DNA from 2 places in the Mucilaginibacter gynuensis genome. Region 2 is predicted to be linked to the other one. Evidence: riboswitches for the same ligand, from Rfam matches in the RefSeq annotation. Region 2 holds a riboswitch; the other holds the start of a gene.
What was found. Region 2 has a riboswitch for S-adenosylmethionine ahead of ABD894_RS01985 (O-acetylhomoserine aminocarboxypropyltransferase/cysteine synthase family protein). Riboswitches for the same ligand answer to the same signal wherever they lie in the genome.
Positions count from the first base shown of each region.

Region 1: linked by a shared signal. The riboswitch ahead of metH (methionine synthase) and the one ahead of ABD894_RS01985 (O-acetylhomoserine aminocarboxypropyltransferase/cysteine synthase family protein) in region 2 are both predicted to bind S-adenosylmethionine.

Region 1 covers NZ_BAABFT010000016.1:15,334-27,797, forward strand. Annotated here, with positions in the region: gene ABD894_RS22420 (efflux RND transporter permease subunit) at 1-2,983, shown strand, start outside; gene ABD894_RS22425 (DUF559 domain-containing protein) at 3,330-3,794, opposite strand; gene ABD894_RS22430 (S41 family peptidase) at 4,134-5,732, opposite strand; gene murQ (N-acetylmuramic acid 6-phosphate etherase) at 5,837-6,646, shown strand; gene ABD894_RS22440 (hypothetical protein) at 6,733-7,299, shown strand; gene ABD894_RS22445 (Bax inhibitor-1/YccA family protein) at 7,415-8,149, shown strand; SAM riboswitch class I at 8,443-8,555, shown strand; gene metH (methionine synthase) at 8,711-12,385, shown strand; gene ABD894_RS22455 (four helix bundle protein) at 12,459-12,464, shown strand, end outside.
Region 2 covers NZ_BAABFT010000001.1:453,142-465,605, forward strand. Annotated here, with positions in the region: gene cobA (uroporphyrinogen-III C-methyltransferase) at 1-198, shown strand, start outside; gene ABD894_RS01935 (TSUP family transporter) at 182-1,693, shown strand; gene ABD894_RS01940 (phosphoadenylyl-sulfate reductase) at 1,698-2,402, shown strand; gene cysD (sulfate adenylyltransferase subunit CysD) at 2,410-3,318, shown strand; gene ABD894_RS01950 (sulfate adenylyltransferase subunit 1) at 3,459-4,709, shown strand; gene ABD894_RS01955 (hypothetical protein) at 4,990-5,448, opposite strand; gene ABD894_RS01960 (menaquinone biosynthetic enzyme MqnA/MqnD family protein) at 5,734-6,483, opposite strand; gene ABD894_RS01965 (histidine phosphatase family protein) at 6,495-7,115, opposite strand; gene mqnE (aminofutalosine synthase MqnE) at 7,211-8,404, opposite strand; gene ABD894_RS01975 (hypothetical protein) at 8,464-8,877, opposite strand; gene ABD894_RS01980 (trans-sulfuration enzyme family protein) at 8,988-10,109, shown strand; SAM riboswitch class I at 10,216-10,326, shown strand; gene ABD894_RS01985 (O-acetylhomoserine aminocarboxypropyltransferase/cysteine synthase family protein) at 10,565-11,890, shown strand; gene ABD894_RS01990 (homoserine O-acetyltransferase family protein) at 11,957-12,464, shown strand, end outside.

The DNA of each region.
Region 1 (12,464 bases), on a different contig from region 2:
TATAGCGCAATGGCCGGGCCGCAGCGCCGAGGAGGTAGAAAAAATGGTGACCATCCCTATGGAAACCGTGCTTAACTCGGTACAAAAAAAGGCTAACCTGCGCACTACTTCATCTTTCGGGCTATCCTATGTCCGCATTATTTTTGATGACGACGTTGACGATGCCTTTGCCCGGCAGCAGGTATTGAGCAGACTAAGCAATGCCGACCTGCCCGATGGTGTAAAACCCGAAGTAGAGCCGCCTTATGGCCCTACCGGCGAAATTTTTCGCTATACGCTGAAAAGCAAGACAAAATCAATACACGACCTTACCGAGATACAGGATTGGGTGCTCGACCGCCAGTTTAAAGCCATCCCCGGTGTTGCCGATGTTAACAGCTTTGGCGGTGAGGAGAAAGATTACGAGGTAAGCGTTAATCCATCTTTACTTCAAAAATACGGTTTAACATCGCTGGATGTGTACAACGCCATTAACCGCAGTAACATTAACGTAGGTGGCGATGTAATTGAAAAGAACGACCAGGCCTTTGTGGTACGTGGTATAGGTTTGATCAACAACATCAGCGAGATAGAGAACATCATTATCAAAAACATCAACGGTGTGCCTATCCTCACCCGCAACGTAGCCGATATTAAAGAGAGCGGGCTGCCTCGTTTGGGCCAGGTTGGCAGGGATAAGAATAACGACGTGGTAGAAGGTATTGTGGTGATGCGCAAAGGCGAAAACCCTGCCGAAGTATTGAAAAGGATACGCGATAAGGTGACCGACCTGAACGATAACGTGCTGCCGCCGGATGTAAAAATAAGCACCTTTTACGACCGCACCACGCTGATGGAGTTTTGTACCGAAACCGTGTTGCATAACCTGGTTGAAGGTATTGTACTGGTTACCGTTATTGTGTTTTTGTTTATGGCCGACTGGCGCACCACCTTAACCGTGGCCATTATTATACCGCTGGCACTACTGTTCGCCTTTATATGCCTGCATCTAAAGGGCATGAGCGCCAACCTGCTCTCTATGGGTGCGGTAGATTTTGGGATCATCATAGATGGAGCGGTGGTAATGGTGGAAGGCATATTCGTCGCCCTTGACCACAAGGCGAAGGAAGTTGGGATGCAGAAATTTAACGGCCTGGCCAAGCTGGGTTTGTTTAAAAACGTGGGTAGTGAAATGGGTAAGGCTATCTTCTTCTCCAAGCTCATTATCATTACCTGCCTCATTCCAATATTCGCCTTTCAAAAGGTAGAGGGTAAAATGTTTTCGCCGCTGGCCTATACATTGGGTTTCGCCTTACTGGGCGCGCTACTGTTCACGCTTACGCTGGTGCCTGCTTTGTCAAGTATCCTGCTTAAAAAGAATGTGAGGGAAAAACACAACCCGGTAGTGATCTTCTTTGAGAACGGGATCCGCCGCATGTTTAGCTTTACTTACAAAAATCAAAAGCTAAGCCTGCTCGTCGCCCTAACCTGCATGACGCTCACCTTCGCATCGGCCAAGTTCTTAGGATCGGAGTTTTTACCGCAGCTAAACGAGGGGGCCTTATGGGTAACCGCGCAAATGCCGATGAGTACCTCATTAGAGAACTCGGTTAACATTACCAACAAAATGAGGCAGATCCTGTCACAGTTCCCGGAGGTAAAACAAACCCTGTCGCAGGTAGGCCGTACCAATGATGGTACCGACCCTAAAGGCTTCTTTAACGTGCAGATCCAAGTGGACCTTTACCCTAAAAAGGACTGGAAAAGGCACATCACCCAGGAAGAACTGATTGCCGAAATGGATAAAAAGTTAAGCCTGTATCCCGGCATCATATTCAACTATTCGCAGCCTATTATTGACAACGTGGCCGAGGCCGTGGCTGGTGTACCAGCATCAATGGCCGTAAAAATATTCGGCCCCGATTTTAACGTGCTCGATGAGGATGCCAACAAAGTGATGGCTACGCTTAAACAGGTTAAGGGTGTAGAAGATCTGGGCATACTGCGTAACCTTGGTCAGCCCGAGTTCAGGATAGAGCTTGATCAGCAAAAGATGGCCCGTTACGATGTAGCTACCGCCGATGCCAATGCAATAATTGAAATGGCCATTGGTGGTAAGGCTGCCACCCAGCTATACCAGGGCGAACGCAAATTTGATATCCGCGTACGTTATCAGAAACAATACCGTGCTACGCAAGAAAAAATAGAATCGCTGATGGTACCTACCCTTAATGGTTCAAAAATATCGCTAAAGGAGATCTCTACCATTAAAGAACTCATTGGTCCGGCATTCATTTTCAGGGATAACAATATGCGCTATATCGCGGTGAAATTTTCGGTACGCGGTCGCGATTTGGGCAGCACCATTGCCGAAGCCCAGCAAAAGGTAAACGATGCCGTAAAACTTAAACGCGGCTACACCTTCACCTGGAACGGCGAATTCGAAAACCAGATCCGTGCCTCTAACACCCTGGCGCATGTGGTACCGGTTTGTTTACTGGTGATCTTCCTGATACTGTATACCACCTTTGGTAATGCTAAAGATGCTATACTGGTAATACTCAACGTACCGTTTGCCCTTATTGGCGGGATACTGGCACTGCATATTACCCAAACCAACTTCAGTATATCTGCCGGTATCGGTTTCATCGCGCTGTTTGGGGTGTGTATCCAGAACGGGGTAATCCTTATCTCGGTGTTCCGCAAAAACCTGGAGGAAGGTAAACACCTTGATGAAGCATTGCTTACCGGCGTAATATCAAGGGTACGCCCCGTTGTAATGACCGCTCTTATGGCTGCCATCGGCTTAATGCCTGCCGCCATATCAACCGGTATAGGTTCAGAAACCCAAAAGCCACTCGCCATAGTGGTAATTGGCGGACTGGTAACCTCTACCATACTAACCCTGCTGATACTCCCTATTATTTACGGGATAGTTTACAAATTCATCCGCAAGCGTGAAAACCGTAAACTGCTCAAAAAGATAGGCGCTATCAACAGCTAACCGTTCCCCTTAATTATCTATATATAAATACCCCCTGCCCTCAGCGTGTAAATGCTGGGGGCTACTTTTTTGAATAGGATAGTTTTGGGTGCGCTAATGGTTTTGATGTGTAGATAGAGTTTGATGTGCAGATGTGCAAATTAGCAGATGTGCAGATGATGTTTTCTCCCATCCCCTCCTCGGAGGGGCGAGCGTAGGGAATGCGCGGTGGCGGGGTGGGTTTATACGATATTAATTGACACTATGCAGGTGACCGTTTTGGCAAAATCCGCAAATCTTCTCCTTTCCCCTCCTCGGAGGGGCGAGCGTAGGGAATGCGCGGTGGCGGGGTGGGTTTATGCGATATTTAAAGCCTCTTAAACAAATTTGAAAGGGAAAAAGATTTATTGGCTTGCCGTTTATGGTTTAGCTCTAAAAAGTCGGTTATATAATCGGCTGTTTCGAAAGCATGTGAACGGATTAGAGAATTAGGAATACGTAGTGTTATATACCCTCTTCTAAAGGAGTGGAATGTTCTTTTTAAATCGGCCAGTGCTTGTCGTTTATCATAATTGTGATGACCGCCGTCAACTTCTATATGTACTTTGGCCGCTTCAATAACAATGTCAACTGATTTATAGCCATCAAATTTTTCGAGTTCGGCGGGCACTCCATTTTCTTTTAGTAAAAAATACAGTTGAATAGCATCATCTGTAGCAACGTGATTTTTAATCCAATTTTGATGTGCGCGGCACAATGGTACATTAAAATTGTATACAGAATAATTATAGACATCCTGATAGATGCTGCATTTGCATTCTAAGCATTTCATAATTGTAAAAAGGTTTAGGTTATAAATATAATGCAAAAAATAAAAATGCAAAAGCCCCTTAAACCCGATAGCAGCGATACCGGCCCCGAGCTTAATGCCTGTGTAGTATAAGCGGATAGCGGGGCTATCGTAACCGAAGTACTACTGCTATTCATTTTCAAAAAAGCTATTGGATTAACTTGCTTGGCGTAGAAACCCACCCCGCCATCGCACGGGCTTGCGCTCGCCCCTCCGAGGAAGGGATATGGAAAAAGTGCATCATTCCATCATCTGCACATCTACTAATTTGCATATCTGCACATCAGATCAATCTGCACATCAAAACATCACATTCGAAACCTACTCCACACTTGCTATCGCTTGATTTAGCGTGGCGTCGTTGATGTTGATGGCCTGGAAATAGTAAGTGTCGCCCCATTTGAAGCGGGCGGCGTAGGCTTTAAGCAGCGATTTTATTTCGGTTTTTGATAGCTGTACTTCCGGCTCGTCGATGTGCTTGAGCGAGTGCGAGGCGTATTGTATAAAGCTGTTAAAATCGGTATCGGTTGGCGTGTAATTTTTTATGAAACCATCGGCCTGTGGGTATTCTTTCAGCAGGGGCTGCATCCTGTCTACAATGTAAGCGGTAAAAACCTGTGCCGAACTTAGTTTTTGAATAAGGCGGGTGGTTTGTGCGGTATCGGCAGGTATAAATACGTCGGGCATAATGCCGCCACCACTGAATACTTGTTTGCCGCTTGATGTACGGTAAGGCGATTGCTTGCTGAAAACACTGTCGTTACGGATGTTTTCGGCCGAGAAAAGTTCACCTTTTTTCATGCGTTCTGATAGCTCACGACGATAACTCTCCACCCCGTGGCTGTACGATTTTTGTATCGACCTGCCCGATGGAGTATAATACCGGGCCACGGTAAGATTAATGGCCGAGCCATCGCCAAACGGAAATTGCTGCTGCACCAATCCTTTACCAAACGAACGGCGACCAACAATTACGGCACGATCCAAATCTTGCAATGCTCCGGCTAAAATTTCACTGGCCGAGGCCGAATATTCGTCGATCAATACGGCCAGTTTACCTTGCTGAAACGCGCCTGAATCTGTAGCGAAATAATCGGTACGGGGTTCGTGCACACCTTTGGTGTAAACAATCAGCTTGCCTTTAGTTAAAAACTCGTCGGCCAGGGCGGTCGCGGTATTGAGGTAGCCACCGCCATTGCCGCGCAGGTCGAGCACCAGTTTTTTCATGCCTTCGGCTTTCAGCTTGTTGAGTGCTCCGCGAAAGTCTTTATCTGTAGTGGAGGCAAATTTGCCTATTTTGATGTAGCCTGTGTTATTGCCTGCAATGTAAGCGGCATCTAAACTGCTCAATGTTACACGGCCTGGTTTTACAAGGTATGGCTTGGCCTCCTTTTCGCCGGGGGCAATAGCGGTAAACAGGATGGGTTTGCTTTTATCCTGACGTAAGGCTTTACTGATCTGATCGTCGGTTAGGCCTGTGCCCGCGAATTTTTTGTTGTTTATATCGATGATCTTGCAGCCGCCGGTTAAACCTGCGCGTGCCGCCGGGCTACCCGCATATACTTGCGTAACCACAAAGGTATCGCGCAGCAGCAGGTATTCGATACCCACGCCGGTAAAGCCGCCTTCCAGTTTTTCGCTTAAAGCCGATGCCTGTTGCGGCGGCAGATACAGCGAATGCGGATCGAGTTTTTGCAGCAGTTCGTTAACGGTAACGCCGGTTATGCTATCCACATTTACCGAATCAACGTAGTTATATTGCACCAGTTCCAGCACTTTCGACATTTTATCGTCAGTACCCGAAAGCGACAAGCCCATACGCCTCCCCGTAAGTCCATTATCGCTAATGAACAGCCCCAGGGCTATACCAATGAGTATGAGCAGGGTTGAACGGAAAATTACGGATGCTGTTTGTTTCATAAATAGCGCTTAACACAAAGATAACAATTGCCCGGGATACCAATTATTAATTAGCTGTAGTATTTGATGATTTTTACCGAATTTTGTTTCAACTAAATTGAAAAATGGAAGCTACTACCGAGAAGAGTTCATACTATAATAACCTGGAGCAGATGACCGTCGCGGAGATTCTGCAAAGCATTAATACCGAGGACAAAAGCGTTCCGCTGGCGGTAGAAAAGGCCTTGCCGCAAATTGAGGCGCTGGCAACCGCCATTGCCGAAAGGATGAAAAAGGGTGGCAGGTTGTTCTATATTGGTGCGGGCACCAGCGGCAGATTAGGCGTAGTTGATGCCAGCGAATGCCCGCCAACTTTTGGTGTTCCGTTGGATTTGGTAGTAGGTATTATAGCCGGGGGCGACGGCGCCATACGCAAAGCGGTTGAGTTTGCCGAGGATGATGCCGAGCAGGCCTGGAAAGATCTGTCGGCCTATAACATTAACGATAAGGATGTATTGGTAGGCATAGCGGCATCGGGCAAAACACCTTATGTAATTGGCGGGTTAAAAAACGCTAACGAGCACAATATTTTAACGGGCTGTATCGTATGTAACAGTGGCGGCCCGGTTGCGGCTATAGCCCAATACCCGGTAGAGGTAGTAACCGGTCCGGAATTTTTAACGGGCTCAACCCGCATGAAGGCCGGTACCGCGCAAAAACTGGTATTGAACATGCTTACTACCAGCGCCATGATACAGCTTGGCCACGTAAAGGGTAACCGAATGGTAGATATGCAACTATCAAACAACAAACTGATAGACCGCGGCACCCAAATGGTAATGGCCGAAACAGGCTTGCCCGAAACGGAAGCGGCCACCCTGCTGAAACAACACGGCAGCGTACGCAAAGCAGTTGAGAGCTTCAACAAAATATAAAATAAGTCAAAATTCAAAAGTAAAAAGTCAAAAAAGGGAACTTTCAAGGCTTTTGAATTTTGACTTTTAACTTTTGAATTTAAAAAATGCACGAGATAGAGCCATATTACCGCTGGCGGGATGATTATATAGCATCAGAGGATGAGCTATCACCTTTTTATGCTACGCAGTACAACGAGTTTGAGTTTGATAAGCAGATCTATAATTACCTGCTTCACCCGCAATGGGATACCTTTGGCTCAAATACCCTGTACCTGAAGGTGCTGTTTGTTGATTACGATAAGGGCTTTTCCATTATTGAACTGATTGGCGAGTGGAACGATGCCATCAATAACGATATTATGCTGATGAAGCGCGAACTGCTGGAGCTGATGATTGACGCTGGCGTAACCAAGTTTGTGCTGATCGGCGAAAACGTGCTGAACTACCACTCGTCCGACGATTGTTATTACGAGGAATGGTTTCAGGATGTGGAAGATGGCTGGATTGCCGGTGTTAATTTTCGCGACCATGTGATAGCCGAGTTTAAGCAAAACAATATCGACTATTACATCAACTTCGGCGGCGAACTCGATAACCTGAGCTGGCGCGGATTAAAGCCGGTACAGGTATTTAAAAAGGTAGAAGAACAGCTGATGAAAAGGCTTAATTGATTAAACCATCGGGCCCGAAATTCGTCTAACTGTTATAACAACAAATTAGCCGCGGTAATTATTTTAAGCAGGGTAATTTTTAGTAAATTCGTACAATTTAAACCATATAATAAAAATGGAGATTAATAAAAGTAATTACACTTATGATAGTGTATTTGTAAATGAAGATGCAGCTGCATCGCGCAAATTTATTGCGAACGTGTTTTTATGGATGTTTGTGGCATTAGGTATATCGGCAATATGCGCGTGGGTGTTTGCGCACGACAAAACGCTGATCAGTTCATTGGTTGATTTTAATACAGGCCGCAGAACAGGCTTGGGTACAATCGTTATGTTTTCGCCGCTGGCTTTTGTTTTAACGATGAGTTTTGCATTCAATCGCCTGTCATTTGCCATGCTGGCCGTGTTCTTTTTAGGTTTCGCGGTAATGATGGGCATTAGCCTTAGTTTCATATTTTTAGCTTATACAAGCGGAATGATCTATGGTACTTTTATTACCGCATCGGTAGTATTCGGTATAATGGCTATAGCGGGTTATACTACCAGCCAGGATCTTACCAAATTCGGTTCAATTTTAGGTATGTTCCTGATAGGTATTGTTGTAGCCTCAATTGTTAACTGGTTTATCGGCAGTTCCGGCTTAAGCATGATCATCAGCTATGTAGGTGTTGCTGTATTCGTTGGCTTAACCGCTTATGACGTACAAAAACTAAAACGTATTGGTGCCGGTTTAGAGTACGGCGATCAGTCAACTCAAAAAATAGCGATCATGGGTGCATTAACCCTGTACCTTGATTTTATCAACCTGTTCTTGATGTTACTGCGTGTATTCAGCGGCAACAGAAAGTAATAGTATTGATTATACAATATTTGAAAAGCTGCATGTAAATGCGGCTTTTTTTGTGGACTCACCCGATCTACGCTTCGCTGGATCACCCTCTCTGCTGCGCAAAGAGGGCTTTGTTTTGAATGTTACGGAACATGTAATACTTATACCTTCTTTTTCGCTTGCGAAAGAGAGGGGCGCCCAGCGAAGCGTAGGCGGGGTGAGTTAAAACCCTTCCTGCAACAATATTGCATTTCGCTTATATACATAAGCCAAAAGCCTATTGCACATTAAAACTTTATTATGCACCTTTGTGCTGCTTATGGAGAAAGACGGAGGGATTAGACCCTGCGATGTCTTAGCAACCTGTACTTACAAGGTGCTACATTCTACTTAACAAGTCAACTGGACCGGTTAGGAAAGATAAGCGAAAGTCAAATACACACGCCCGACTTTTCGAGATAAGCTGTTATAGTATCAAGTAATTAGTATCAGGTATCAAGTAGTTTTTACTGTTGATCACACTGTGCTAATCACGCGGGCTCATAAAGTCTTGCTACTTGATACTCGCTACTTGATACCAAAATGGATATTAGAAAAGAACTACAGAAACGCATTTTAGTGATTGATGGGGCTATGGGTACCATGATACAACGGTACCAGCTCACCGAGGAGGATTTTCGTGGTGAGCGTTTCCGCGATCATATATCCGATTTAAAAGGCAATAACGATTTGCTGAATATCACCCGCCCGGATGTAATTAAGGCTATTCATGCCGAATACCTGGATGCCGGGGCAGATATCATCGAAACCAATACCTTCAGTACCCAACGCATTTCATTGGCCGATTACCACATGGAAGAGCTCGACTATGAGCTGAGCTATGAGGGTGCCCGCATTGCCCGTGAGGTGGTTGACGAATATAATATAAAAACACCCGAAAAACCGCGCTTTGTTGCCGGTGCCGTTGGCCCAACCAACCGTACGGCTTCTATATCGCCGGATGTGAACGACCCGGGTTACCGCGCGGTATCATTTGATGACCTGGCCGATGCTTATTACGCGCAGGTACGCGGACTGGTAGACGGTGGATCGGATTTGCTACTGGTGGAAACCATATTTGATACCCTGAATGCCAAGGCGGCATTATTTGCCATACAACGCTACGCCGAAGAAAGCGGCAAGCATTTGCCTATCATGATATCGGGTACTATTACCGATGCTTCCGGCCGCACCCTTTCGGGGCAAACGGTGGAGGCATTCTGGAACTCTATCCGCCACGCCAACCTGCTGTCGGTAGGGTTAAACTGTGCTTTGGGCGCCAGGGAAATGAGGCCTTATTTGGAAGAGCTGTCTGAAAAAGCAGAGGTATACATATCGGCCTACCCTAACGCTGGCTTGCCAAACGAGTTTGGGGCCTATGATGAAACCCCGCACGAAACCGCGCACCAGGTTGACGATTTTATAAAAGCCGGCATAGTAAATATTGTGGGGGGGTGTTGTGGCACTACGCCCGAGCATATCAAGTGTATTGCCGATAAAGCAGCAAAATTCCCTCCGCGCAAAATCCCCGAAATAAAACCCTTTTTACGCCTAAGCGGACTGGAAGCAGTTACGCTTACGCCCGAAACCAACTTTGTTAACGTTGGCGAGCGTACCAACATCACCGGTTCACCAAAATTCTCCAAACTGATACTTGCCGAAGATTACGAGGCCGCGCTAACAGTTGCCCGTCAGCAGGTAGAAGGCGGCGCGCAGGTGATCGATATTAACATGGATGAGGGGATGATTGATTCGGAAGCCGTGATGGTGAAATTCCTAAACCTCGTAGCATCCGAACCGGATATTTCCAAACTGCCTATCATGGTAGATTCATCCAAGTGGACGGTATTGGAAGCCGGGTTGAAATGCCTGCAAGGCAAGGGCATCGTTAACTCCATATCCCTTAAAGAGGGCGAAGAAAAATTTATAGAGTACGCCCGTAAGATACAAAGTTATGGCGCTGCTGCCGTAGTAATGGCATTTGACGAAACCGGTCAGGCCGATTCGCTGGAACGCCGTAAAGAGATCTGCCAGCGCTCATATAATATACTGGTTAACGAAGTTGGTTTCCCTCCGCAGGATATTATCTTCGACCCAAACATACTTACCGTAGCCACCGGCCTCGAAGAACATAATAACTACGCGGTAGATTTTATTGAAGCTACCCGCTGGATAAAGCAAAACCTGCCTTACGCTAAAGTAAGCGGTGGGGTGAGTAACATTTCGTTCTCGTTCCGCGGTAATAACGTGGTAAGAGAGGCTATGCACTCGGCGTTCCTGTACCATGCCATTAATGCCGGTTTGGATATGGGCATTGTAAACGCGGGGATGCTTGAAGTATACGAAGAAATTCCGAAAGATCTTTTGATACTGGTAGAAGATGTATTGCTTAACCGCCGCCAGGATGCTACCGAGCGACTGGTAGAATATGCCGACACCATTAAGAGTAAAGGTAAGGAGATTGTTCGTGATGAAGAATGGCGTAAAGACCCGGTGGAAAAACGCTTGTCGCACGCGCTGGTAAAAGGCATCATTGAGTACCTTGATGCCGATGTGGAAGAAGCTCGTCAGAAATACGATAAACCGCTTGAGGTAATTGAAGGTCCGCTGATGGATGGTATGAATATCGTAGGCGACCTGTTCGGTTCGGGCAAAATGTTTTTGCCGCAGGTGGTAAAATCGGCCCGTGTAATGAAAAAAGCCGTGGCTTACCTGCTGCCCTTCATTGAAGAAGAAAAACGTAACAATGCCAATGCCGATCAGCGCAAAAATGCCGGTAAGGTATTAATGGCCACCGTAAAAGGTGACGTGCACGATATTGGCAAGAATATAGTAGGCGTGGTACTGGCCTGTAACAACTTCGAGGTGATTGACCTTGGGGTGATGGTGCCTGCGCAACGCATTATTGAAGAAGCCAAAAAGCAGGATGTGGACATCATCGGCCTGAGTGGTTTAATTACCCCATCGCTGGATGAAATGGTACATTTTGCCAAAGAAATGGAACGCGAAGGCTTTACCATTCCGTTGATATTGGGTGGGGCTACTACCTCACGCATCCATGCCGCGGTAAAGGTGGCGCCTAACTATTCAGGGGCAGCCATTCACGTGCTTGATGCATCGCGCAGCGTAACGGTTTGCAGTAACCTGATGAACCGCGATGGTCGTGATACGTATATACAAGGCATTAAGGATGAATACGCCAAAGCACGGGAGGCGCACGCCAACAAAAAATCGGACAAGCGTTTTGTGAGTATTGAGGATGCCCGTAAAGCGAAATTTCAGATCAACCTTAACGGCTCGATACCGAACAAACCTACCTTCACGGGTACTAAGGTATTTGAATCGTTCCCGCTGGAAGAATTAGTACCGTATATCGACTGGACCCCCTTCTTCCATACCTGGGAGTTACGCGGCAGCTACCCGAAGATATTTAACGATAAATATGTAGGCACCGAAGCGCAAAAACTATTTGACGACGCGCAGGTGCTGTTGAAAAAGATAGTTAAAGAAAAATTGCTGCATGCTAATGGCGTAATCGGTTTTTGGCCGGCCAACAGCGTGGGCGATGATATCGAGATCTACTCGGATGAAACCCGCAAGCATGTGATCACCAAAATACATACCCTTCGCCAGCAAGGCGAAAAGGTAAAGGATGATCCGTATTATGCGCTGTCGGATTTTATTGCGCCCAAAGAAAGCGGCGTTACCGACTATTGGGGCGGCTTTGCCGTTACTACCGGAATTGGTTGCGACGAGCTGGTGGCCGAATTTGAAAAAGATCACGACGATTATAACAGCATTATGGCCAAAGCCCTGGCCGATCGCCTGGCCGAGGCCTTTGCCGAAAAAATGCACGAACTGGTACGTAAAGATTACTGGGGTTACTCGAAAGATGAGCAACTGGATACCGACGGATTGATCAAAGAAGAATACCAGGGCATCCGCCCGGCACCAGGTTATCCTGCTTGTCCGGATCATACCGAGAAAACGACACTATTTGAACTGCTGAAAGCTGAAGACAATGCCCACATGCACCTTACCGAAAGCCTGGCCATGACACCGGCGGCATCGGTAAGCGGTTTTTACTTCGCCCACCCGCAGGCCCGCTATTTCGGCCTCGGCAAAATAAGTAAAGACCAGGTACAAGACTACGCCAAACGCAAAGCCCTACCACTGGAAGAAGTAGAAAAATGGCTGGGACCGAATTTGAACTATTAATCAGGTTGGGTTCGAGGTTTCAGGTTCGTGGTTTGAGTGTTGGGTTTTGAGATTTGGGTGATTCGGTTTTAATTTGCGC
Region 2 (12,464 bases):
AAAAACAACCTACCCGCGGCAGTGATACAAAGCGGAACAACCGTTAACGAAAAAATAGTTGTAGGCGTGGTTGATACCATTGTTGATATGGCGAAGGAAAACAACATTACCTCACCGGCGCTTATTGTTTTTGGAGAAGTAGTATCCCTGCATCCTCAATTTCAACCTATCAAAGCATTATATGACACTCTTGCCTAAAGATAATATTAACCCTGTTCAATTGAATGAGGCAGAGGGCAATCAGTTGTTCCCTGTTTTTATCAAGCTGAATAATTTGCATACCGTACTTATTGGTGCCGGTAAGGTTGGTTTAGAAAAACTGACCACCGTACTTAATAACAGTCCGTTTGCAAAGGTTACTGTTATTGCCAAAGAGATATTGCCCGAGGTACATCAACTGGCTGCCGAATACGGCAAGGTGATCATCATTAATAAAACATTTGACGAGTACGATCTTGACGGTGCCGATATTGTAATAGCCGCCACTAACGATAACGACTTAAATACCTACATCAGGCAGGCCGCGCGTGACCGTAAGCTCCTGATCAATATTGCCGATAAACCCGAGTTGTGCGATTTCTATTTAGGCTCGGTAGTGAAAAAAGGCGACCTTAAAATTGCTATATCAACCAACGGAAAATCGCCTACGGTAGCCAAGCGCATCAAGGAATATCTGAATAAAGAAATACCTGATGAGATAGATATTACTTTGCAGCAAATGAACGAGTTAAGAAATTCACTTAACGGAGATTTTGCATCTAAAGTACAGCAACTTAACGAAGCTACGGCGGTGCTTACCGAAAGAAAAGCGCCCGCGCCCAATAAACTATATCTACGCTGGCTTATCTGGCTAACGTCGGTATCGTGCATCACTATCGCGTTGCTTTCATTATGGTTTAAAGAGCCGGCATTTCAATTATATTTACGGGAGCTTGACCCGGTATTTTATTACTTCCTGGTAGCCGGTTTTATATTTTCGATGATAGATGGTGCTATCGGCATGTCGTACGGGGTTACTTCAACTACCTTTTCATTGTCAATGGGGATACCACCCGCATCGGCGAGTATGGCCGTTCACCTGTCCGAAGTGATGAGCAATGGCATAGCCGGCTGGATGCATTACCGCATGGGCAATGTAAACTGGAAGCTATTCAAGTTACTTTTAATACCCGGTATAATTGGCGCTGTTACAGGTGCTTATCTGCTTTCATCTTTAGAGCATTACAGCCAGTATTCAAAGCCATTCGTATCATTATACACCCTTATTTTGGGTGGCGTTATATTATCCAAGGCGTTTAACAATAAGCCTAAAAAATCGGCGGATAAGATAAAAAAGATCGGGTTGTTAGGTTTAGGCGGTGGATTTATTGACGCGGTTGGCGGCGGTGGCTGGGGCTCTATCGTATTATCAAGCCTTATAGCAGGCGGCCGCAACCCGAGGTTTTCATTAGGCACGGTAAAACTATCAAGGTTTTTTATAGCATTGATGAGTTCTTTAACATTCGTTACCATGCTGAAGAATGCGCATTGGGATGCAGTTGCAGGCCTTATTATAGGCAGCGCGCTGGCATCACCTATTGCGGCACGTATCTCAAATAAAATATCTACAAAAGTAATTATGGTTTCAGTTGGTATCATTGTAATATTGATCAGCCTGAAAAGCATTGTTACCTTTATAACAAAAGTGATTTAATACAATGAGTGAATTAGCTCAGAATATAAAACAACAAGTGGGCAACCTTGACCCGGTAGAGGCTTTAAGGCTTTTGGCCGAAAGATTTCCGGGTGAAATAGTATTTTCAACCAGCTTCGGCTGGGAAGATCAGGTGATCACCCACATGATATTTACCAATAACCTGCCCATTAAAATATTTACGCTTGAAACCGGCAGGCTATTCCCCGAAACTTATTATGTTTGGAACCGCACCATGGAAATGTACGGCAAACCAATACACGCTTATTACCCTAAGCACGAATTGGTAGAAGAAATGGTAAATACCAAAGGCCCAAACAGTTTTTACGAGTCGGTTGATAACCGTAAGGAATGCTGCGGGATCCGCAAAATTGAACCTTTAAAGCGCGCATTGGCCGGTAACAACTGCTGGGTAACCGGTATCCGGGCCGATCAATCGGCCAACCGTCAGTTTATGGATAATGTGGAGTGGGATGAACAGAACCAACTGGTGAAGTACCACCCTATTTACAGCTGGACACTTGACGACGTAAAAGAATATATAAAGAAATACAACGTACCATATAATACATTGCATGACAGGGGTTTCCCCAGCATTGGCTGTTTGCCTTGCACCAGGGCAGTACAGGAAGGCGAGGATTTTCGCGCCGGACGCTGGTGGTGGGAAGATCAATCAAAGAAAGAGTGCGGCCTGCATGCAGTAAAATAAAAAACGAATGAGTAATAACAACCACCTTAATTATTTAGACGAACTTGAAGCAGAAGCTATTTACATTCTGCGGGAAGTAGCCGGGCAATTTGAAAAGCCCGCCCTGCTTTTCTCGGGCGGTAAAGATTCTATCACCCTGGTGCGCCTTGCCGAAAAAGCATTCCGTCCGGGTAAATTCCCTTTTCCGCTGGTACATATTGATACCGGCCACAACTTTATTGAAACTATTGAGTACCGCGACAAAATGGTAGCCCGCCTTGGCGAAAAGCTGATTGTTGGCCACGTACAGGATTCTATTGATGAAGGCAAAGTAGTTGAACAAAAAGGAAAAAACGCCAGTCGCAACGCATTGCAAACAGTAACCCTGCTTGATACCATTGCCAAACATCAGTTTGATGCCTGCATTGGCGGTGCACGCCGTGATGAGGAAAAGGCCCGAGCAAAAGAACGGATCTTTTCGGTACGTGATGAATTTGGTCAGTGGGACCCTAAACGCCAGCGCCCCGAATTATGGAACCTATACAACGGCAAAATACATAAAGGCGAAAACGTAAGGGTTTTCCCGATCAGTAACTGGACAGAACTTGACGTGTGGAATTATATCCGCCGCGAAAATATTGAACTCCCTTCTATTTACTTCGCGCATGAGCGTGAAACCATTATCCGCAACGGACAACTAATGGCAGCGTCTCCCTTTTTAAATATGGACGAAGAGGACATTATTGAGCGCCGCAACGTACGTTTCCGTACCGTGGGCGACATGACCTGTACTGCCGCTGTTGCTTCACATGCTTATCATATCGACGACATTATCAACGAGATAAGCGAATCAAAAATCAGTGAGCGTGGCGCACGTATGGACGACAAAGTATCAGAAGCAGCTATGGAAGACCGTAAGAAAGGAGGTTATTTCTAAATTCGAATGTTCAGTTTTATAATGTGCAGATGTGCGAATATGCAGATGTGCAGATGATAAGAACAATAAAGGGAAAATTCGAGATCGAACATCCGATATTCGAAATAATAACCACATTCGAAATATGAAATAAAAATATTATGGATATATTAAAATTTATAACCGCCGGTAGTGTTGACGATGGCAAGAGCACACTTATTGGTCGTTTACTTTATGATAGCGGCGCTATTTTAGCCGACCAGTTAGAGGCCCTGCATTCATCAAACCGCAAAAACGACGACGGCAGCATTGACCTTGCTATATTAACCGACGGCCTTAAAGCCGAACGTGAGCAAGGCATTACTATAGACGTAGCATACAAATACTTTAATACCGATAAGCGTAAGTTCATCATTGCTGATGCCCCCGGCCATATACAGTATACCCGTAACATGGTTACTGGCGCTTCAAATGCCGATTTGGCCATCATCCTGATCGACGCGCGTAAAGGTGTGATCGAACAAACTATCCGTCACTCCTACCTGGTATCGTTATTAGGCATGCCACAGGTTGCCGTAACCATTAATAAAATGGATATGGTTGATTACAGCGAAGAGGTTTACAACGGCATTGTTAAAGATTACCTTGAACTGGCCGCTAAAGTGAACCTCGAAAATGTAAAGTTCATCCCGGTAAGCGCACTTAAGGGAGACAACATAGTAACCAAATCAACCAATATGGATTGGTACGAAGATGAAAGCCTGCTTGATTACCTGGAGAATGTAGAGATAAAGGTAGATATTACTACCTCACATGCCCGTTTGCCTGTTCAATGGGTTATTCGCCCGCAAACAGAAGAGCTGCATGATTATCGTGGATATGCCGGCCGTGTATTAAGCGGTTCATTCCATGTGAATGATAAGGTGACCGTTTTGCCATCGGGCTTTAGCAGTACGATATCTAAAATTGAGGTATTGGACAGCGAACCCGCAGCTGCTACAACAGGTATGTCGGTTACGATACACCTGAACGACGAGATTGACATTAGCCGTGGCGACCTGTTAGTGAATAGCAGCCAGCAACCACAGGTATCTCAATTAATTGAGGCCGACCTTTGCTGGATGGATACCCGCGCGCTTGATACCTCACATACCTATTTTATACAACACAACAGCAAAGTAACCCGTTGCCGCATACAAGAGGTACTGCACAAAATAAATATCAATACACTCGAAAAACAATACGACGAAGATTTTAAGCTGAACGATATTGGCCGAATCATCATAAAAACAGCAGATCCGCTTGCATTTGATCTTTACCAGGATAACAAAGCCAATGGCGGCGCTATATTGGTAGATAATCGCACCAACCTAACCGTGGGCGCGCTAATGCTAAGAGCTAACGCTGATTAAGAAAACAACCGCGTCCATTGAGAGTTTTAATTCTTTTTGGACTTTGAAAATAAAATGACGGTGGCTTACAACCACTCTCCACTGTCATGCTGAGGAACGAAGCATCTATCGCAGATAAGCATAGCGAAGAAGATTCTTCACTACGTTCAGAATGACAGTTTTTTTTAACACGTCATGGGTAGATACGAAGCAATGACGCGATTTTGATTAACCGTCAAAAACAAAAAAGGCTGTCACCAATTGGTGACAGCCTTTTTGCTGTAATTTTATGAGGTTGTTATTATCTTACTTGTTTGAAGAAATAAACTGCTGAAGTTGGGCTAACCCTAACTAACAATTCTTCTTTGTCATTTTTCAGATCAACAAAATGCTCGGTTGATTCGTCGTTGCTCATTTCAATAACTGAACTTACTACGTAACCTTTGTATTTGTTAGCAATTTCTTTTTGTGCCCTTGCAGATACTTTTTTATACTCAACAGCTTGAGTAGTACCTAAAAAGTCGCCTTGTAAGTTGTAGAAAGCAGTCTTTTTAACGCCATCAACTACAAACTCAGCTTTTTGGCAATTTGAGTTTACAGTCCATTTTACATTTTTAGCATCGCTAAAGTCAGCATTGAACTGGTTTAATACAGCGTAAGAAACTTCGTCTTCTTTGTCTGCGACTTTTGTTTTATCGGCAGCATATACACCTGTTACTAATAGTCCGATGATTGCTGGTATAATTAATAATTTTTTCATTGTCTTAAATTTTAAATCCATAACAAAGATAAGGCAACGTTATCAATAACGTAAATAAAATTGAATTTTTATAAAAATATCATAACACAATGGATTTAATTTTAAATTTTGAAAAATATTTCAATTTACATAGTGTATTTTTTACAATATCGTAAAAAAACGAGGGTTTACTTATTGTATTTTATACACTAAGTAAACCCTCTTATGTAACAAACTGAATATAAATAACCGTTTTAGCAACATAACTATTGATAATTACAAAAAGTAACTATCAATAGTATCTAATTACTTATCAAGTTGTTTTATATAATTATGGAAAAGGTGCAGCGCCCGCTCCTTATTATCAGTAAGTTCGAAGTCAATCTTATGCATCAGGTAATCCTCCACATCAAAATCATCGCGTTTGGGCATTTCTTTAAATAGTTCGGCCCTGTTATCCAAACCAAACTTCAGCGCCTGGTTAAACTCGTCCATAAAATCCTTCGGTATATTTTTGTTGGCAACCCAGGCAGCAAATACGAATGGTAATCCGCTAAAATTCAGCCATTCTTCGGCAAGGTCATATACATAAGGGTATTGCTCTTTTTTACCAAAGGTTCTGTCCCCTATTTGTACAAAGGCTGTGTTAGCATCGGTTGATGTGGTATAATCCGCGGCACTGGTAACCAGTTCCGGGTTTACCTTCCAGTGATTTTTTAACAGCACACGGGCCAGGTTATTTGATGAACGCGATTCGGGATCGAGCTGTAAGGTTTTAATATCCTTAGCCTCGCAATTACTGAATATAAATACCGAATTAACGGCTCCATTAGCGCCAATGCAATAATCGGATACGATATTCCATACAGGCAGGCTTAAAATAGCGGCTACAGGTATAAGGCCAATATCGGCCTCGTCGTCAATAAGCTTTTGGGCACAGTCCGACGGCATATCCAAACTCAAATCAATTTTGTTGAGGATGTTGGAATGTTCTATACCGTAAATAAAGGGTTTGGTGTTAGTGTAACTAACTGCAGAAATTCTGATCTTTTTCACAAATACTTAGTTCAGGAAGCCTTCAGGTGCTTCGCATTATTAAAATCGACGATCTCATATTTATCGCCGTCAAATACTACCTTATATAATACAAGGTTTTGGTGCGGGAAATTATCCATCTCGGTAAGCGGACGGCCGGTAAGCAAACACAGCAGCAAACGCATAGCGCGGCCGTGCATACATATCAGCACTGTTTTTTCTTCGGGATGGCTCATGATGGTTTTAATGGCTTCTTCCTGGCGTAGTTTAACGTCGTTGGGGCTTTCGCCGCCTTCAAATTTCACGTCGAGGTTTCCGTCCATCCAGTTGCGCATCAAATCTAAAAATGCGACTTTGTTTTCGGGAGTGCTTGGTTTACCTTCCAGTACACCCCATGCCAGCTCATCTAAACCGGAAAGTTTTTCGTAAGGCAAACCCAGGTCGATAAACTTTTGGATACTTTGCTGGGTACGCTTAAGTTCAGAAATGTAGATCTTATCAAAGGCTACATCTTTATAGGCATCAAAAAATTGCTCAGCCTGGTGGCGGCCTTCTTCGTTAAGGTCGGTGTTCATACCCCGGCCCTGTACAATTCCCCGTTTATTAAGATCAGTTTGTCCATGGCGGACAATATATAGTGTTTTTAGTATCATTCCTTTTTTGGGGTTAAAGCTGAAAGGTTAAAGGATAAAGGTGTTGAATGAAACCTTTCGCTTTTACCTTTAAGCTTTAGCCTTTCAGCTTTAACCTAATTAACCACCGGTAACTTATAAAACCTCGGCTTGGCTTCTTCGGCAAACTGAAAATCGTTGTAGTCGGTAACTACATTATATAAGGTATCGCGTTCTATTGGGTAGCGGCCGACATTCTTTATCAGCTCAACCACTTCTTTGGTACTCATGCCAGGAGTCTGCTCTTCGGCACCTGCCATTGAATAGATCTTGGTAGTATCGTCGAGTGTACCGTCAATATCATCTACCCCAAAGTTTAACGAGAGCTGTGCCGTAGTGCGGCTGATCATGGCCCAATAGGCTTTAATATGATCGAAATTATCCAAATAAATGCGCGCGATAGCGTAATTACGCAAGTCTTCAATCACGGTTGATTCGGGCACATCCGACATCTGGTTATCCTTATTACGGAATTTCAGCGGAATAAAAGTTTGGAAACCACCTGTTCTATCCTGCAATTGGCGCAGACGTTCCATGTGGTCAACCCGGTGCCGGTATTTTTCGATGTGACCATACAACATGGTAGCATTCGAGCGCATGCCCAGTTTATGCCACTCTTCGTGTATTTGCAGCCATTGGTCGGCAGTACATTTATCTTTAGCTATTTGATCGCGAATTTCTTCATGAAAAATTTCGGCACCACCACCCGGCATTGATTCCAGCCCGGCATCCTTCATCAGAGCCATCCCAGTGGCGTAGTCAATTTTAGCTTTCTTAAATATATAGTGATATTCAACAGGTGTTAAAGCCTTTACATGCAGATCGGGACGGTGTTCTTTAATGCGCCTGAACAATTCGGCATAAAAAGGAACATCGTACTGCGGTAACACACCACCTACAATGTGCACCTCGGTAACAGGCTCATTATCGTATTTTTTTACGATGTCGAGCATCTCTTCCATGGTATATTCCCAACCATCGGCACGTTGTTTCAGCAACCTCGAATACGAGCAGAACTTGCAATCGTACACGCAAAGATTGGTTGGTTCGATATGGAAATTACGGTTAAAATATGTTTTATCGCCGTGCTTTTCTTCGCGAATGTAGTTGGCGAGAGTACCTAAATAGCCCAGTTCGCCTTTTTCATATAATAAAACACCTTCATCAAAGGTGATACGCTGGTGGTTGAGTACCTTTTGAGCAATGTGTTTTAAATCAGCAGATAAGCTTGGGTCCTGTAATAGTACTTGTAAATTATTGTCAGCTGCCATCTAAAAAACTTTACAGCAAAAATACGTAATTGCTGCATCAGAATATCACAGGCGTGTAACTATTTATCCTTTACGTACTGTACAGCGAAGCCGTCATTAACGTTATCGGCCAAAACAAGCGTATCATTTTTAGCTTTTACTATCACCTGATCTAAGCCACCGTTCTGATATTTAATGATATAAGCCGGATCTTCAGAAAAAATAGTTTTATCCTTGCTAAGCGTAAATGCCGATTGGTTTGTAAGCGAATCGTTACGATAAAAAGTAGCCGTATTATTCCGTTTAAACTCAACCGAAGAACGGTAACCTTCAGATTGCGGCGTAATAGTTCTGCCCGCAAAGCCTCCCGTTGATTGCACCCATTTCCACTTACCGTACAGCTTATCGGTGCTGATATTGCCTGCTGTTTTCAAATCTTCTTTATTGCATGATACCGCGCAGATCACCAATATGGAGCATACTAAACTTTTCATAAAAATGGGGTTGTAACGTTGGGGTTGTAAACTTATTACGGTAAAATTATTGCGAACGCTACAATCAAATAAATTAATGTTGCTTAATTTGGGGCATAATTTTCTGCCTTATGAATATCGAAACCATAGCCATACACGCCGGCAACCATAACGACCCGACCACGAAAGCGGTGATACAGCCCATCATCATGTCGACCACATTTGAACGTGGCGAAGATGGCGGTTATCCGGGAGGTTATATATACAGCCGTTCGTCTAATCCCAACCGGAGCGCTTTAGAGCAGGTGCTTGCTCAACTGGAGGGCGGTATTGAGGCAGCAGCGTTTTCATCGGGCAATGCAGCGGGCATGGCGGTATTCCAATCGTTACCTGCGGGCACACATATCATATTACCTGATGATATGTACCATGGTTTACGCAACCAAATCAAAAACTTGTTTGCAGGTATACTGGAGTTCGATTTTATTGATGTGAACGATACCGAATTACTACAACAGCATATAAAACCCAATACCGGTGTAATATGGATAGAAACCCCATCGAACCCGTTATTGAAGCTTACCGATATTAAAAAGGCAGTTGCAATAGCTCATGCCAAAGGTATTAAAGTAGTGTGCGATAATACTTTCGCCACACCTGTATGCCAGCAGCCTATCGCGTTAGGGGCCGATTTGGTAATGCACTCGGCTACCAAATACTTCGGCGGCCACAGCGACCTGATGGGCGGCGCCTTAATTGCCGCCGAAAAAAGCGACTGGTGGTTAAAGATCCGCCAGGTACAGGAAATGGGTGGCGCTATCCCCTCGCCTATGGATTGCTATTATTTAGTACGAAGTATCAAAACACTGCCTTACCGTGTGCGCGGCCATGTAAACAACGCGCAGCTATTAGCCCAGTTTTTAGAAGATCATCCGAAGGTAGAACGTGTAATGTATCCGGGCTTGCCATCGCACCCGCAGCATGATATAGCTAAGGCGCAAATGCTGAGCTTTGGCGGGATGCTGTCTTTTTGCATAAAAGGCAGTGAAGATGATACCCGTAAGGTAGTAAATAGTGTAAAGCTGTTTACACAGGCCACCAGCCTGGGTGGTGTTGAAAGCCTGATAGAGCACCGTGCATCGGTAGAAGGGCTCGACACCAAAACGCCCCGAAACCTGCTTAGGGTATCAGTAGGTTTAGAGCATATTGATGACCTTATTGCCGACCTTAAAGCGGCTTTTAACAGTTTTTAAGCATAAATAAAAATAAAATTTGGAGATAAGTATTCAATTAACATATCTTTGAAACATTATTTGGTAGCAAATATTAAGATCATTGTTCCGCCAACCGGCGAATTTTGGTTTATAAAGAAGTGGCGAGAGATCAGGCTCAACAACCCACTGGCAACCCTTCAATTTGAAGAAGGTGCCAATTCCTGGCCCGGAGAATGGATCCCGGGGAATATAAATTAACCACCATGAAAAGTTTAGTACAAGTCAAAGAAAGTAAGATACAACAGGTTACCCCAACCGGCAATTCATTTGCTATTTGTATTTGTATGTGTTGCTGCTGTTGATTCAGTAACACGTTCCCATTTTCATTTTCCTGAAAAATACGCGTGTTGCTCCTGTCGGGATGCTATTATCCTGCTTTGCGCACACGGTAAAACAAACTGATCATTTACAAACAATTAAAATCTTAACATATCATGTCTACTACAAATTTAAAATTCGAAACACTACAATTACACGCAGGTCAGGAAGCAGATGCAACAACAGGTTCACGCGCTGTACCTTTATACCAAACTACTTCATATGTTTTTAACAGTGCCGAGCATGGCGCTAACCTGTTCGCACTGAAAGAGTTTGGCAATATCTACTCCCGCATAATGAACCCCACTACCGATGTTTTTGAAAAACGGGTAGCAGCCTTAGAAGGTGGTGTAGCGGCATTAGCAACGGCATCCGGCCAGGCAGCGCAGTTTTTGGCCTTAAATAATATTTTACAGCTTGGAGATAACTTTGTTACCTCACCATTTTTATACGGCGGCACTTATAACCAGTTTAAAGTAGCCTTTAAACGCATTGGTATCGATGTACGTTTTGCCAAAGATGATACTGCCGAAAACATAGAAGCACTTATCGACGATAAAACAAAAGCCATTTACCTCGAAACCATTGGTAATCCGGGCTTTAACATCCCTGATTTTGAAAAGATTGCCGCTGTAGCACAAAAACACGACCTGCCTTTAATAGTAGATAATACTTTCGGCGCTGCCGGATATTTGTTCCGTCCGCTGGAGCATGGCGCGCATGTGGTAGTACAATCGGCTACTAAATGGATAGGCGGCCATGGTACAAGCATTGGCGGTGTAATAGTTGATGGCGGTAATTATAACTGGGCCAATGGCAAATATCCTCAATTCACCGAACCGGCCGAAGGTTATCATGGTTTAGTATTTGGCGATGTATTCGGTATTGGCGGTCCGTTTGGTAATATCCAATTTATTATACGTGCCCGTGTAGAAGGCCTGCGCGATTTCGGTCCGTCGCAATCCCCATTCAATTCTTGGTTATTGGTTCAGGGATTAGAAACCCTGTCGTTACGCGTACAACGCCATATTGATAATGCGCTCGAACTGGCCAAATGGCTGGAACAGCATCCTTTGGTAGCCAAAGTAAACTATCCGGGTTTGGCATCATCACCGTATAACGCGCTGGCTAAAAAGTATTTAAAAAACGGATTTGGCGCAGTACTGTCATTTGAGGTAAAAGGCGATAAAGAAAACGCCGGTGCAATAATTGACAGCCTAAAACTGGTGAGTCATGTGGCAAACGTAGGCGACGCGAAAACGCTGATCATACAGCCATCGGCTACTACGCATCAGCAATTGAGCGATGAAGAGCAGCTTTCTGCCGGCGTTACGCCTACCCTGTTACGCGTAGCGGTTGGTATTGAACATATTGATGATATTAAAGGCGATTTTGAACAAGCCTTCAATAAAATAAAACAACCCGAAGCCGAATTGGTGTAAACCATTTAGCACGGGCTATACAAATTAAAAAGTCCCTTCCGTTGGGGAGGGACTTAAATAATATATATGAACACAGAAGTATTTAAGTACACTAAAACATTTACACTTGAGTCGGGCAGCGAGTTGCATGATCTTGAAATAGGTTTTAACACCTACGGCAAGCTGAACAAAAACAAGGATAATGTGGTTTGGGTGTGCCATGCGTTGACTGCCAATTCGGACGTGCTTGATTGGTGGCAGGGTTTATTCGGTAAGGATAACTATTTTAATCCCGAAGAACATTTTATTGTGTGTGCCAATATTTTGGGTTCGCCTTATGGTACTACTAATCCGCTAAGTACAAACCCGGTTACCGGGCAGCCTTATTATTTGGCATTTCCGCAATTTACCATAAGGGATATTGTTAAGGCGCATCAGCTACTGGCTGATTATTTGAATATCGAAGATATCCATATCCTTATCGGTGGTTCATTAGGTGGCCAGCAATCGTTAGAATGGTCAATTATTGAGCCTGAGCGTATTAAAAATCTGATACTTATCGCTACAAATGCCCGTCATTCATCATGGGGTATTG